DNA from 2 places in the Rudaeicoccus suwonensis genome. Region 2 is predicted to be linked to the other one. Evidence: riboswitches for the same ligand, from Rfam matches in the RefSeq annotation. Region 2 holds a riboswitch; the other holds the start of a gene.
The links. Region 2 has a riboswitch for ZMP and ZTP ahead of BKA23_RS18205 (tetrahydrofolate dehydrogenase/cyclohydrolase catalytic domain-containing protein). Riboswitches for the same ligand answer to the same signal wherever they lie in the genome.
Positions count from the first base shown of each region.

Region 1 (7,877 bases), 130 kb from region 2:
GCCGGCCCGGACGCCTTTGAGCAGCAGTGGCACTTCCCGCACCAACTGCCACTCCGCGCTGGCCGCCATCACATCGTCCAGCCGGGCAAAACCCGCCTGCCGCAGCGCATGGTCTGCGGTCGGTTCGGTGGAGATGAGCAGGTTGTACCCGAGGTCGAAGCTGCGACGGTCCCCCGCCGGCAGGATGTCGATCAGTCGTAGCGCCGCGCTCATCCGGCCCGGATCGCCGCGCAGGGCAGCGTGATCGACGGCAGCCATCCCGGCGTCGATCGCCGCTTCGCGCAGGATCGCACGCCGGCCGGCAGGTCCGTTGATCTCCTCCAGCAATGAAAGCGCACGCACAAGGTGTGACGCGGCCACCGAAGGCGTGTCGAGGCCGCACTCCTCGGGATGCTTCACGAGCCACTCGGCAAGGGCCGCGTGCCGGTCGGAGCGCACCTGCTTGGGCATCGACCGGTATGCCGTCTGCATGAAAAGTGACTGCACGAAACGGAATTCGCCATCCCCGGCGACCTCGAGGATGTTGAGCTCGCGCAGCCGGTCGGCGACGAGCTCAAGGTCGTCCGGCAGGCCGCCAGTAGCGGTGGCCGTAGCCGCGTCGATGCGAAACTCGCGGCCGTAGACGGCGGCGCACTCCACCAGCAGCCGCTCGACAGGTGTGAGTCGATCGAGCGCAGCCTCGTAGAGCTGCGCCACCGACGCCGGCAGATCCGATCCCGATGCCGATGCGTGTGCCAGCATCTGCAGAACCTGCGGATTACCCTCGGCCCGATCGACGAGATCCTCGACGGATACGTGGAGCTTGTTCTCGTTGAATCGGATTCGCTCGTCGGCGAGCGCTGTGAGGTCTTGGCGGGACAGACGCTCGACGTCCTCCACACGCGACTTGCGACCTCCGCCCCAGTGTGGCCGGGTGTCGAAGAGTTCCGGGCGTCCGACGCAGATGGTCAGGACCGGTAGCGAGCGACACGCGGCCGCGAGCGCCGTGATGAAGTCCAGTTGCGCCTCGGTGGCCCATTGCAGGTCGTCCCAGCCGATCGCCACCGCGCCCGTGCTCGCCAACGCAGTGACGACGCGCTGCATCGCCCAGACGACGTCGCCGGTGGAGGTCTGCACATCCGAACGCCCGGCAGCGGAGCGCAGACGTTGCAGCACCGCGGCGGCCTCTGCACCGAGCAGGCGATCGACATACAGCTCCCAGTCCGGGTCGAGATCAAGCAGCAGGCGGGTGAGCGGAGCGTAAGTGCCGGTGTTCATCGGCTCGCATCGACCGTGAATGTGGTGGATGCCGGGTCGTCGAACCGCGAACTCGCTGATCAGTCGCGACTTGCCGATGCCGGCTTCACCGACATACGTGAGCAGCCAGCCCTGTCGCCGCTCCATCGCACGGTCGGCGATCGATACCAGTTCGGCCAGTTCGACCTCACGCCCGACAAAGGTCGTCTGGCGCGCCCGCTGCCCGCGCGACTGGTCGGCGGCGATGGCGAACACCTGTTGCGGGGTGCTCCTGCCCTTGTGCAGGATCGGCCCGACCTCGGTCAACCGGACAGTTCCCCCGGCGAGTTCGGCGACGGTGTCCCCGACATACGTCTCGTCGGTGCCGGCAGCCGCCTCGAGCCGCTGTGCGGTGTTGACAGCGTCGCCGGTGACGCTGAACTGCCCGTCGGGCTGGTGAGTCACGAAGACCTCACCGGAGTTGACGCCGACCCGGACGTGGAAGTCGGTGCCGATTTCCTCGCGCAGCCGGGCGACGACGGTGTGTATGTCGATCGCCGCGCGCAGGGCCCTGGTCGCGTCGTCCTCACGCGTGGTCGGCACCCCGAAGACGGCCATGACGGCGTCGCCGATGAACTTCTCGACGGTGCCGCCGTGCTGCCAGATGACCTTCGACACCGCCTCGAAGTAGCGGGCCAGTCCGGCGCGCAGAGCCTCCGGGTCGGTGGATTCTCCGAGCGCAGTCGACCCGACCAGGTCGACGAACAGGATCACCACATGCTTGCGCACCGGCGCCTGCTGCGCGCCCACAGCGGCAGCGGCCCCGCACGTGGGACAGAACTTCGCCGCTTCGGGCAGCCCCGAACCACACCGCGCGCACGTCACCACAACCGCGAATCTACCGGCCACGGCGAGGCATGCGGCGCAAGGACGGCGGCATACAGCCCGGTGATCGTGACCGGGTGGTGACCGCAATTCCAGGAACGGCGGCATCCGGCGCTGCTAGGTTGACCAGCGACACCATAGGCACGGCATACAAGGGGTTCATTCATGGCCACCGCCCAGTTGAAGCAGGTCCTGGCGGACATCGATCTGTTCGCCGGCCTCAGCTCCTCCGCGATCTCCCAGATCGCAGAGACGGGAACGACATTCAAGACCGGCCCGGGCGGCAAGGTCATCACCGAGGGTGCCCACGACAGCGGGCTGCGCGTCGTGCTCGAGGGGTCGGCGACGGTCGACGTCGCCGGCGAGTCCCGTGGCGAGATCGGCCCCGGCGAGTATGTCGGCGAGCTGTCGATGATCGACGGTGCCGCCAGGTCGGCCACCGTCATCGCCGGGTCGCAGGGCGTCACGACCTTCGCGTTGTCGTCGATGGCCTTCATGCCGCTGGTGCGTGGCGACGGCGACATCGCTGCCGCGCTGCTGAAGACGCTGGTCGCCCGGTTGCGCAAGGTCGAGGCAGCCTCGCACGGTCAGTCCTGACCGGATCCGGGCTAGGACAGCTACTCCAACTGCGCGAGATCCGGGTCCCGTAGTACGGAGGGTGATCCTCCCAGCACCACCATCGGACAGCCCTGCGCATCGATGCTGTTCCGGTCGGCAGATCACCTCGTCAATCACGCTCCCGACGCTACGCAGCGGAACCCGATGACTTCCACAGGTTTTCGTCGACCGGCGGGCCGAAACGAGCTGCGGCACACCTCTCGGGGTCGGGAGTCGGACGTACGACGCCCCGAGACAACGAACGTGCGGTCGCCGGGGCCTGAGGATCAGTGCGCGAAATGCCGCGTGCCGGTGAAGTACATCGTCACGCCCGCAGCCTGTGCCGCATCGATGACCGACTGGTCACGTAGGGAACCACCAGGCGCCACAACGGCTTTCACACCTGCGTCGAGCAACACTTCAAGGCCGTCGGGGAACGGGAAGAAGGCGTCCGACGCGGCGACCGAGCCCTGCGCCCGTTCCGCGCCGGCACGCGACACTGCCAAGTGGCAGGCGTCGACACGATTGACCTGGCCCATCCCGACACCGACGGACGCACCGCCGGACGCCAACAGGATCGCGTTGGACTTCACTGCGCGGATGGCGCGCCAGGCGAACTGCAGATCGGTCAGTGTCTCGGCCGATGCCGGCTCACCCGACACCAGCCGCCAGTTCGCCGCGTCGTCGCCACCGGTGACCTCACCGGCCCCGTCGCGGACGACCGCGTCGACCTTGTCGCGCTGCTGCATGAGCATCCCGCCGGAGATCGGCCGGATCTCGACGGGGTCGCCTGCCACCTGGTCGGCAGGCAATTGCAGCAGCCGAATCGCCTTGCGGGCGCTGAGGATCTCGACGGCACCGTCGTCGAAAGCCGGCGCCACGACGACCTCGGTGAAGATGTCCTTGACCGTCTCGGCCATCTCGACCGTCACCGGCCGGTTGGTCGCGATCACGCCGCCGAAGGCCGACATCGAGTCGCACGCGTGTGCCTTGGCGTGGACGGAGGCGATGCTCTCGTCGGCTGCCCCGACCGCGATGCCGCACGGGTTGGCGTGCTTGATGATCGCGACGGTGGGCAGGTCGCCGTGGTCGTATGCCGCGCGCACGGCAGCGTCGGCGTCGACGTAGTTGTTGTACGACATCGCCTTGCCGAAAAGCTGCCGTGCAGACGCGATTCCGCCCCGCCAGTGCCGATAGAGAGCAGCCGCCTGGTGGGGGTTTTCGCCATACCGCAGCGTCTCGGCCTTGGTGAACGTCGCGCCCGACCACTGCGGGAATCCGGTGCCCTCGCTGGTGTCGACGTAGACATTGCCCATCCAGTTGGCCACGGCGCTGTCGTAGTCGGCCGTGTGCACGAATGCCTGCGCCGCCAGCAGTTTGCGCTGCTCCAGCGTGAAGCCTCCCGCGGCCACGGCGGCGAGCGCGTCGTCATACGTGCCGGGGGAAGTGACGATCGCAACGCTCGGGTGGTTCTTGGCCGCGGCACGCACCATCGACGGGCCGCCGATGTCGATCTGCTCGATGCACTCATCCGGAGTGGCGCCGGAGGCGACGGTCTCACGGAACGGGTAGAGGTTGCAGACGACCAACTCGAAGGCGGCCACGCCGAGGTCGTCCAGTTGCGAAAGGTGTTCCGGCTTGCGCGTGTCGGCGAGGATGCCGGCGTGCACGCGCGGGTGCAGCGTCTTGACACGCCCTTCGAGGCACTCGGGGAATCCGGTGAGCTCCTCGACCCGCACCACAGGTATGCCGAGCCCGTCGATGAGGGCGGCCGATCCGCCGGTGGAGACCAGTTCGACTCCGGCGTCGTGCAGACCGCGGGCCAGAGCTTCGAGACCGGTCTTGTCGTAGACCGAGATCAGGGCCCGTCGGATCGGGCGGCGGCCGTCTGCTGCTGATGGTGACATGACTCTCCCAGTAACGTTTTCGCGTTTCCAGTGAGCGCACCCAGGCGGGCGATGCGCTGCGGATGTCACTCCCCGGTGGTGTCCCACCTGCGCCAGTCGTGTGTCTACCAGGATAGCGGGCCCTATCGGCTTCACCGACCACGCGCGCGAAGTCCCGCGGCTGCCATACGATCCAGACCGGTGCGGGCAGCAACCTGGTAGCTGCTGCGGAGAGCGATCCGATGTGGTGCGAGCGGGAGATGTCCTGGCATGGATGACGGCAATCTGAGTGGCCTGCAGATGCCCCCGATCAGCACTGACCCCGTGATGGCGGTCGCGAGCTCCAAATGGGGCCTCACGGGCGCTCATCGGGAGCTGGGGTCCAACCAGGACTACAACCTGCGCATCACCACGACCGACGGCCCGGTGGTCGTCAAGATCGTCAACCCGGCCTGGGAACGCGACACGATCGACGCTCAGCACGAGGCCCTGGCTGTCATGGCTGCAGCAGGGATTCCGGCACCGGTGCCGGTGTTCCGGGCGGACGAGATCACCGTCGACGGACACGACCTGCTGGCGCACGTGATCACGTATGTCGACGGCGAACCGCTGCTGGGCAGAGCCGGATTCGGCACCGCCGAGTGCCGACTGCTCGGCGACATCGCGGGGCGGGTGGTCGATGCCCTTGCCGGATTCAACCACCCGGGCACTCAGCGGCGTTCTCAGTGGGACCTGCGGCTGGCAACCGAGGTCATCGACCAGCTGGCACCGCCGCTGCGGTCCACACTGGCCGATGCGACCGCCCGCCTGGAAGCGGTGCAGGATCAGCTGCCGTTGCAGGTGATCCACGGCGACGTCACCGACGACAACGTCGTGCTCACGCCGGACGGAGATGCCGCCGTCATCGACTTCGGTGACCTGAGCCTGAGCTGGCGCTGCGCCGAACTCGCCGTGACCGCCGCCGGCGTGCTGGGCAAGACCTCCGACGATGTGGCCGCCGTGCTGGCCGTCGTCGACGCCTTCGCCGGACGCGTGAACCTCACCGACGCCGAACTCACCGCGGTCTGGCCGCTGATCGTCCTGCGCACCGGGGTGCTCGTCGCGTGCAGCGACGACCTCACCGCCGACGGGACCAACTCGTATGCCGCCGTCCGCTCTGCCGGTGAGCGCCGATCGCTGCAGATCGCGCTCGCGCTCGACGCCGAGGAGATGACCTGGCTGATCCGCGGCACCGGTCAGCACCTGCGCAGGCTCGACCTCACGGGTGTCATCGAGTCCGTGACACCCGTCGACCTCGGTGTCACCAGTGAGCGCTGGGACGACGGCGCGTGGCTGACCCCCGACGCCTGGCACGACGGACTGCCTCTCTCGCGGAAAGCACCGGCATACAGCACGCGGTACGGGGAGTATCGCCTCGACCGGGCGCACCCACTCAGCGCGCAAGGCACCGCCGACGTCTTCGCGCTGGGCATCGAGGTGCTGCTGCCCACAGGCACGAAACTGCCCGAATTGCCCTCTGGTGTCACAGCATTCGGCTTGGACGCGAACAACACGGTCGTCGCTGACGCTGTGTGGCTGCAGGCGTGCACGTTGCCGGGCACCCCGCCACGGTTCGTCTCGGCCCACGCCGAGCATGTATGGCGCAACATCTGCCCCGACCCCTCCCCACTCGTGGGCACCGATGTCGCAGCACCCGCACCGCAGGCGGAAGCGATTCTGCAGCAACGTGATTCGCACTTCGCGGCGGTGCAGGAGCACTACTACGACGACCCGCCGCAGATCGAGCGCGGCTGGCGCGAATTCCTCATCGACACCCGCGCGAATGTCTACGTCGACGTGGTCAACAACGTCGCCACGACCGGCCACGCGCACCCGCACCTGACCCGCGCGGCGCAGCGGCAGTGGAGTCTGCTCAACACCAACAGCCGGTTCCACTACGCCGGCAGCGCTGCCCTCTCCCAGCGGCTGGCAGCCCTGGCGCCCGACGGACTCGATCAGGTCTTTCTGGTCAACAGCGGCAGCGAGGCGGTCGACCTCGCCCTGCGACTGGCGATGACCGCGACCGGTCGCGCACGGATGCTCGCCGCGCGTGAGGCATACCACGGGTGGACGATCGGCTCGGATGCCGTGACGAGTTCGCTCGGCGACAACCCGCGCGCGATGGAGTCGCGACCTGCCTGGGTGGAGCTGATGGACGCGCCCAACCAGATCCGCGGCACCCACCGCGGGCCGGATTCGGCTGCGGCATACCTGTCGGATCTGGACGATCAACTGGCGGCGATCGACACCGACCAGATCGCCGGGGTGATCCTCGAGCCGATCTTCGGCAACGGCGGCGGAGTGGCCCTGCCCGATGGTTATCTCGCCGGTGTGTACGAGCGGGTGCGCGCGCTCGGCGGTGTCTGCATCAGTGATGAGGTGCAGGTCGGATACGGCCGAACAGGGCACTATTTCTGGGGATTCGAGCAACAGAGCGTCGTGCCCGACATCATCACGGTCGCCAAATCGATGGGCAACGGCCAGCCGTTGGGTGCGGTCGTCACCACTGCCGCGATCGCAGAGGCGTTCGCGGCCGAGGGCAGTTTCTTCTCGTCCGCGGGCGGTTCGCCCGTGTCCTGCGCGATCGGTATGGCGGTGCTCGATGTCATGGAACGCGAGCAGTTGCAACACAATGCGCTCGTCGTCGGTGACCACTTCCGCACGGAACTACAGCGGCTCGCCGATCGTCACCAGGCCATCGGCGCCGTCCACGGGTTCGGGCTCTACCTCGGTGTCGAGCTGGTGACGGATCGCGAGAGCTTCACTCCCGCAACGGATCTGGCGACTGACGTCTGCGAGTCACTGCTGCGCGAGGGGTGCATCGTGCAGGCGACGGGTGACGGTCACAACGTGCTCAAGATCAAGCCGCCGCTGGTCGTGACCGCCGACAGCGTCGACTTCGTCGTCGCTGCGATCGATCGCGTGCTGACCCGCCTGTCCGACTGAGTCAGCGGCTCAGCCCCGGGATGGCGTCAACGCCTCAGCCATTCCTCGCGGGTGATCTCGTAGACCACCTCACCGAGGTCGGACCCGGGCAGGGGATCGTCCCATTCGCGCACCTCGGTCGCGATGTGGCGCATCCCCAGGCGGCGCATCACGCCACGACTGCCTTGGTTGACCGCCATCGTCTCGGCCCAGACCGCATCGACACCGACCGTGCGGAAACCGTGATCCAACAGGGCGATTGCCCCTTCCGACGCCAGGCCCTGTCGCCAGAAGGCCCGTCTCAGGCGCCAGCCGGCCTCCGGCCGTCGG
Region 1 is NZ_VIVQ01000001.1:800,506-808,382, reverse strand. It holds gene BKA23_RS03725 (adenylate/guanylate cyclase domain-containing protein) at 1-2,004, opposite strand, end outside; gene BKA23_RS03720 (cyclic nucleotide-binding domain-containing protein) at 2,266-2,697, shown strand; gene purH (bifunctional phosphoribosylaminoimidazolecarboxamide formyltransferase/IMP cyclohydrolase) at 2,985-4,604, opposite strand; ZMP/ZTP riboswitch at 4,636-4,714, opposite strand; gene BKA23_RS03710 (aminotransferase class III-fold pyridoxal phosphate-dependent enzyme) at 4,854-7,568, shown strand; gene BKA23_RS03705 (GNAT family N-acetyltransferase) at 7,595-7,877, opposite strand, start outside.
Region 1: another riboswitch for ZMP and ZTP. It lies ahead of purH (bifunctional phosphoribosylaminoimidazolecarboxamide formyltransferase/IMP cyclohydrolase); the one in region 2 lies ahead of BKA23_RS18205 (tetrahydrofolate dehydrogenase/cyclohydrolase catalytic domain-containing protein).

Region 2 (7,877 bases):
AGGGCGGCTATCGACGGCTGGCCCGCACCATCACCACCGCCCAGTTGGCCGAGGGCGCGGAGAAAGGCCGTCCGGTCTACGACCTCGACGCGGTCGCCGCGGAGGCTGCGGGTGAGTGGACGGTGCTCACCGGATGCCGCAAGGGCAGCGTCCCGCGAGCGCTAGAGATCCACGGCCACGCTGCTGCAGTCACCGAATTACGCCATCTACAAATGCTTTTCGGCCGATCGAACGTCTTCGTCGAGTTGACCGATCATGGTTCGCCGGGCGACAGCACCCGGTGTGACCGACTGGCCGCGGTCGCGCTCGAAGCGGGAGCGCAGACGGTCGCGACCAACGCGGTGCACTACGCCAACCCTGGGCAGTACCCCCTGTCGACCGCCCTGGCCGCCGTCCGCGCGCGGCGCAGCCTGGAAGAACTCGACGGCTGGTTGCCCGGGACCCCCGGCGCCCACATCCGTAGCGGCGCCGAGATGGCGGCCCGGTTCGCACGATTCCCCGGTGCGGTCGAACGCACGGTCGAGTTGGCGGACGATCTGGGTTTCAGCCTTCGCGCGGCCACGCCACGACTACCGCGGCAGGAGGTTCCCGACGGCCACACCCCGATGAGCTGGTTGCGTGAACTCACGATGCGCGGCGCGGCGAAGCACTACCCGGCGGACAACACTGCGGCATACGAACGCCTCGAACGTGAGCTGAAAGTCATTGAAGCCAAAGACTTTCCGGGCTATTTCCTGATCGTTGACGAAATCGTTCAGTTTGCTCTCAACCACGGGATCCTGTGCCAGGGGCGAGGATCGGCGGCGGCTTCGGCGGTGTGTTACGTCCTGGGCATCACGGTGGTCGACCCGATCTTCTACGGTCTGCCGTTCGAGCGATTCCTGTCCGAGTTGCGCGCGGAGGCGCCTGACATCGACGTCGATTTCGACTCGGCCCGACGAGAGGAGGTCATCCAGCACGTCTACGACCGCTACGGCCGGCACAACGCGGCCCAGGTCGCCAATGTCGTCACCTACCGGCCCAAGAACGCCGTGCGCGACATGGCCAAGGCCCTCGGCGCCAGCCAGGGCCAGCAGGATGCCTGGTCTCGCCAGGTCGAGCGTTGGGGCGCTGAGATTTCGAGCCAGGATCACGACATCCCGGCCCCTGTCATCGACCTGGCGCACCAGGTGCTGGGCTACCCGCGTCACCTCGGCATCCACTCCGGCGGCATGGTGCTCACCGATCGTCCGGTGGGTGAGGTCTGCCCGATCGAACACGCGCGTATGACCAATCGCACTGTCCTGCAATGGGATAAGGAGGACTGCGCCTGGATGGGCCTGGTGAAGTTCGACTTGTTAGGACTCGGGATGCTCTCCGCGCTGCAGCACACCTTCGACCTTGTCGAACGCCATTTCGATGAGCAGTGGCGGATCCAGACCATCCCCCGCAACGAGCCGGGTGTCTACGACATGCTGTGCCGGGCCGATTCGATCGGCGTCTTCCAGGTCGAGAGTCGCGCCCAGATGGGCACCCTTCCCCGGCTGAAACCGCGCTCCTTCTACGACCTTGCGATCGAAATCGGTCTGATCCGCCCCGGGCCGATCCAGGGTGGCGCCGTGCACCCCTACATCCGTCGGCGCACCGGCCAGGAAGACGTCACTTACGCGCACCCACTGCTGAAGGACGTGCTCGAGCGCACCCTCGGTGTGCCGCTCTTTCAGGAGCAACTGATGCAGATGGCGATCGCGGTCGGTGGGTGCACGTCCGCCGATGCCGACCTGCTGCGCAGGGCGATGGGTTCCAAACGCGGTGTCGAACGTATGGATTCGCTGCGCGCCAAACTGTTCGCCGGTATGGCGGCCAACGGTCTGTCCGATGACGTCGCCAATGAGATCTACAACAAGATCGAGGCCTTCGCGAACTTCGGTTTCGCCGAGTCGCACGCGTTGAGTTTCGCGGTGCTGGTCTATGCCAGTTCGTGGCTCAAACTGCACTACCCGGCGGCCTTCCTGGCTGCCCTGCTGCGTGCGCAGCCGATGGGTTTCTACTCCCCGCAGACCCTCACCGGCGATGCCCGCCGGCACGGCGTGACCGTACTGTCGCCCGACATCGTCCACTCGTCGGTGTACGCCGACCTCGAACCCGAGTCAGCCGACGCACTGGCCCGCCGAGGCGGCCGCGACGAGTGCTTGCACGATCATGCACACACGGACATCGGCGAATTCGATGCAGCTGCACCCCCGGACTGGCAGGAGCATCGCCGCGACTGGCAGCACGCTGTGCGCCTCGGCCTGGCCGACATCACCGCGTTGGGCGCGGCACCTGCCGAGCGCATCGTGCAGCAACGCAATCTCGGTGGGCCCTACCGCGACCTCGCCGATCTGGCGCGCCGGACGGAACTGACCACCGAGCAGATGGAGGCGCTGTCGCTCTCGGGTGCGCTCGACTCGATGGCCGGCTCCAGACGCGCGGCGCTATGGCAGTCAGCCGAGGCAGCATCGATCCGCTCCGGCCAGCTGGAGGTGCGGGTGCCCTACCAGCCTCCGCTGCTGCCGGAACTCAGCCTGGGCGAGTTGCTGGCGCACGACCTGCAGTCGACCGGCATCAGCCCGGCCGACCATCCCATGCAGCACTGTCGCGCCGACATGGATGCCCGCGGAGTGCTGCCGATCACCCAGTTGCTGCACTTCGAGACCGGCCGGCGGATCCATGTCGCCGGGGTTGTGACGCATCGGCAACGGCCGGCGACCGCCAGCGGCATCACCTTCCTCAACCTCGAAGACGAAACCGGGATCCTCAACGTCATCGTGTCCCGCGGTGTCTGGCATCGACACCGCCGCATCGCCAGAGCGGCGCCCGCGATGGTGGTGCGCGGCATACTCGAACGGTCGAAGGAGGGTGTCGTCAATCTGGTGGCGGACAAGCTCGAACACCTGACCATCCACGTGCGCACCCGCTCGCGTGACTTCCAGTGATCGTCATTCGCGTCGTTCCGCGGCGGTGACCGTCTGCGACATCAGCGTGGCGATCGTCATCGGCCCGACACCTCCAGGCACCGGCGTGATGTATGCCGATCGTGTTGCTGCAGTGGCGAATTCGACGTCGCCGACATTTCCCTCGTTGTAGCCCGCGTCGACGACGACGGCACCCGGCTTGATCCACTCCCCCTTGATCAGCTCGGCACGACCGACGGCAGCGACCACGATGTCAGCCCGCCCGACCTCTGCGGCCAGATCCGGCGTGCGCGAATGACAGATGGCCACGGTCGCGTCCTGCTGCAACAACAACATCGCCACCGGTTTGCCGAGGATCGCGCTACGGCCGACCACACACGCAGTGCGGCCGGCCACCGGGATGTCATACGCCGCCAGCAGATCGACGATTCCGGCGGGATGCACGATCGAAAGCAGTCGTCTCCCATTGCCATCGCGGCGAAGCTCGCGAGTGTGACACCGTCGACGTCCTTGCTCGGGTCGATGGCTTCGCAAACTGCGCGTTCGTCGATCTGGCGCGGCGCGGGGTGCTGCACGAGAATCCCGTCGACCACCACGTCCGCCGACAGTGCAGCGACTGCTGCAACGGCCTCGACCGTGGCACATGCGGCATCCAGTGCGACGTGACGGGAGTCGATCCCGAGCCGTTCGCACTGCCGTTGCTTCATCGCGACATAGGTCTGCGACGCGGGGTCGTCGCCGATGAGCACAGTGGCGAGCAACGGCCGCCTGCCAGTTCTTTGGGCGAACGCTGCAGCCCGCGTCGCAGTTGTGGCATTCGCCTCGCGCGCCACTGCGGTTCCATCCAAAAGCCTTGCCTGCGAATGCATTTCGACATACTCCTCATCAGTGATGAGGGCACCCAGGCGGGCGATGCGATCTCGAGCGGTGCACTCCCCGGTGGTGACCCACCTGCGCCAGTCGTGCACCACGATCGTAGCCGGTGAGGTGGACACGACCCGCGAGCCGGATCGGATCTCCCACGACGAGTAGTGCGCGCCAACCTCAGACGTGCATCGTCTCCGTTGGCGCAGGCCCGGTGGTGTCGCCGATCCGCAGGCTGACTTCGAAGACGGAGCTCTCGACCTGCTGCCCCTCGAGCAACCCGCGCACCTTCTCCCCGAGCGCGCGCCCCTTGGCCATCGGACGCTGGTCGATGGTGGTCAGCGTGCGGTCGAACCACGGCAACGCGACACCGTCGAAACCGGTGACCGAGACATCCTGCGGCACACGAAGCCCGCGCTGTGTCACGGCCTGCACTGCGCCGGCGGCGAGCAGGTCGCTCTGGGCGATGATCGCGGTCGGCGGTGACGGAGCATCCAGCGCCGCGTCGGCCGCCGCTCGCCCGGAGGCGAAGTCGGCCTCGGCAGCCTCGATGAGATCCGCATCGGCAAAGACATCCAGCACGCCGAGCGCGCGGTCGCGCGTATCAGGGAAGCCGCTCGCGCGCACCTGTCCGACAGTGCGCCGACCGGGGCCGCTTCCCCACCGCAACGGCATCATCACGTGCGCGACGCGTGTGTGCCCCAGATCCGCCAGGTGTTGGGCGACGTCGCGGGTTGCGGCCCGCTCGGGCACCTCGACCCGCACGACTTCGTCGCCCGTGGGCGAACTCGTGCCGACGACCGGTATGCCACGCGCGAGGAATTGGTCCGCGAGCTCGTTGTGCTCCTCACCGCAGAGCAGGAAGACCACCGCATCGGCCGCAACCCGCGACGGCTGCGGAGCCTGGTCACCATGACCTTCGCTCACGTCCGGCAGCAACAACAGCCCGCAACCGAGCTCTCCGACCACCTGCGCCAGCCCGTCGAGCACGGCCACCACGAACGGATCGCGGAACGCGTGCAGGATTCGCCGCTCGACGACCGCCGCGATGACGCCACTGCGGCCGTTTCGCAACGAGGATGCCATCGGGTGCGGCCCGGCATACCCGAGGTCGAGCGCTGCGGCACGGACACGTTCAGCGGTTTCGGCAGCCACCGGCTTGTTGCCGCTGAAGACCAGTGACGCCGTCGAGGTGGCCACTCCGGCGAGCTCGGCGACATCTCGCAAAGTGGCTCGACCGTTGCGTCCCGCTTGACCTGTCACTGACATGGGTAGCAGACTATCGAATCGATTCGTCGAATCGATTCGACAATCATTGTGCGCCAACGCGCATCCCTTACGACAACCGATGACATCCCGCACCACTCGCACGTGATCCACCCAGGAGTTGGAACCCAATGACCACTTCGAGCACAGCAGCCCGTGCCCTGCCGGACGACGTGCAGCGCAGCGTTGCGCTGCAGCGGGCAATGTGGGCGGTCATTGCGGTTTTTGCGCTCAACGGTGCGTCGTTCGCGACCTTTGCGTCCCGGATCCCGGACGTCAAGGCGCAGCTCGGCCTGTCCGCTGCCGGCCTAGGCCTCTTCCTGCTGTCCGGGTCCGCCGGCAGCGTCGCCGGGCTCCCCCTGTCCGGCTGGGTGGCCGGCCGGCTCGGCTCGTTGCGGACCGTGCTGATCGCCAGTTGCGCCACCACCGCCGGGTATGCCGGGGCTGCCATCGGCGTCAGCCTCGGCAATGTGGCCCTGGCCGCGATCTGCCTGTTCGTCGCCGGATTCGGGATGGGCTCATGGGATGTCGCGATGAACCTCAAGGGCACCGTCGTCGAGCGCGGCCTGGGCAAGTCGATCATGCCGCGCTTTCACGCTGCCTTCAGCGGAGGCACCGTCGTCGCCGCCCTGATCGCCGCAGGGATTTCCGCGGCGCACGTCTCGATTCTTGCCCACGTGCTCATCGGAATGGCGTTTATCCTCGCCACCACCATCTGGTGCGTGCGCGGCTTCAACGCCATAGAGGACGACCACGAAATTGACTCTCCTGCAGACGAACCCGAAGAAACCAGCTCGCACTGGGGAGCCTGGCGCGAACGTCGCGTGTTGTTGATCGGCCTGGTCACCCTGGTCGCGGCCTTCACCGAAGGCACTGCCAACGACTGGATGTCGGTGGCCTTCGTCGAGGGCCACCATGTGCCGAAGTGGGCGGGGATTCTGGCGTTCGCGACCTTCCTGTCGTTCATGACGTGCGGGCGGCTCGTCGGCACCTCCCTCATCGACCACTTCGGCCGAGTTCCCGCGCTGCGCGTCTGCTTCGGTATGGCGATCGCCGGTTGCCTCGTCGTCGTGTTCGCACCTACGTGGCTTGCGTATGCCGGAGTCGCCGTCTGGGGCGTCGGTGTCTCGCTGGGCTTCCCGATCGGCATGAGTGCCGCGGCGGACGATCCGAAGCGTGCACACGCGCGGATCTCGGTCGTCAGCACGATCGCCTACACCGCGTTCCTGGCAGGGCCGCCGTTGCTCGGATTCCTCGGCCAGCACGTCGGGGTGCTGCATGCACTGCTGGCCGTGGGTGCAGCCGCGCTCGTCGCGCTGGCCACGGTCCCTGCCGTGCGCGAACCAGCGCAGCGCCATACCGACGTCAGCGGCGCGTAGCCTCAGGCTCGTGAGTGAACTGAGCGCGGCCGTCATCGACGAGCTGGCACCGACCGGGCGACTTCGCGCGTCGATCAATCTCGGCAATCCCGTTCTTGCGCAGGGCGATCCGGATCATCCACGTGGTGTGACCGTTGATCTGGCCGCTGAGATCGCGACGCGGTTGGGTGTCGAGTGCACGTTCGTGTGCTTCGACGCCGCCCGTAAGTCGTTCGAGGAGCTGACCGACGGCTCCGCTGACATCGGCTTCCTGGCGATCGAGCCGGCACGGGCACGGCAGGTCAGTTTCACCGCGCCGTATGCCGTGATCGAAGGCATCTTCGTCGTGACGGATGCGTCGCCGGTGCGCACGGTGGATGATGCGGACCGGCCGGGCGTGCGCATCGGCGTCAAGGAGGGATCGGCATACGACCTCTTCCTCACGCGGACGCTGCAGCACGCGACGATCGTGCGCGGCGCCGAAGGCGTGGACGTCTTCGCTGCCGGAGGTCTCGAGGTGGGCGCCGGCATCCGTCAACCGGTGACCGCGTTTGCCGAGCAGCACAGCGACATGCGAGTGGTCGAGCCGGCATTCATGCAGATCGAGCAGGCGGTTGCGATGCCGCGTGACCGCAGCGTGGTGGCGATCGATTTCGTTCGCTCGATCGTCGAGGAGCTCAAGGCCAGCGGCTTCGTCGCCGACGCGCTGCGTCGCTCCGGCCAGACCGGAGCCCAGGTGGCACCACCCGCCTGAGACTGATGGCGCATCGCACTGTCCACACAATTCCATCGGAGACTCGCGCCATCGACGATCATCGCGCACAATACTGAGGGACTCAGGAATTTCTCAGGAGGGTGTGCATGGTTCCGTCACGCGTGTTTGTGGCCGGTCTGACGATGATCGGTCTCGTCGGAGTGGCCGGTTGCGGTGGTTCGTCGAGCGAGGCTGCCGGGTCGTCGGTGCCGGTGATCACACCGTCGTCGAAGGCGTCGAGCACGACGAGCACATCGGCGTCGCCGAGTCCCAGCGGCACGGCCGCGGGCGCACCGGGAGTGCCGGAGCCCGCTCGCCAGCACACCGCAGCCGGTGCTGAAGCTTTCGCCAGGTACTACATCGACCTAGTCAACCGGTTGGGGCAAAATCCGAAACCTGGCGTTCTTGAGCCCCTCAGTCTCGACTCGTGCAAGACCTGCGCCAACTTTGAGGACTCCGCTGCTTACCTATCCAGTCACCGAGAACGATTCAGCGGTCCGCAGTTCTCCATTGTTCGAACGTATGCAAATCTGGACCCTAGTAATGAGAATGTCATCACTGCGGTCGTGTCGCCCCTGAAAGGTGCTCGACTCGATCAGTCGAATCACGTCCTGAAGACCTACCCAGCCGATGCGAACCAAGGGCTCGTTTTCGGCCTTGATTGGAAGAATGGTTGGCGCGTTTCAACCATCAAGACTG
Region 2 is NZ_VIVQ01000001.1:671,309-679,185, reverse strand. It holds gene BKA23_RS03150 (error-prone DNA polymerase) at 1-2,957, shown strand, start outside; gene BKA23_RS17925 (Rossmann-fold NAD(P)-binding domain-containing protein) at 2,961-3,380, opposite strand; partial or broken gene BKA23_RS18205 (tetrahydrofolate dehydrogenase/cyclohydrolase catalytic domain-containing protein) at 3,449-3,805, opposite strand; ZMP/ZTP riboswitch at 3,829-3,910, opposite strand; gene BKA23_RS03140 (LacI family DNA-binding transcriptional regulator) at 3,981-5,069, opposite strand; partial or broken gene BKA23_RS18095 (MFS transporter) at 5,183-5,593, shown strand; gene BKA23_RS18090 (MFS transporter) at 5,579-6,445, shown strand; gene BKA23_RS03130 (transporter substrate-binding domain-containing protein) at 6,456-7,178, shown strand; gene BKA23_RS03125 (hypothetical protein) at 7,261-7,458, opposite strand.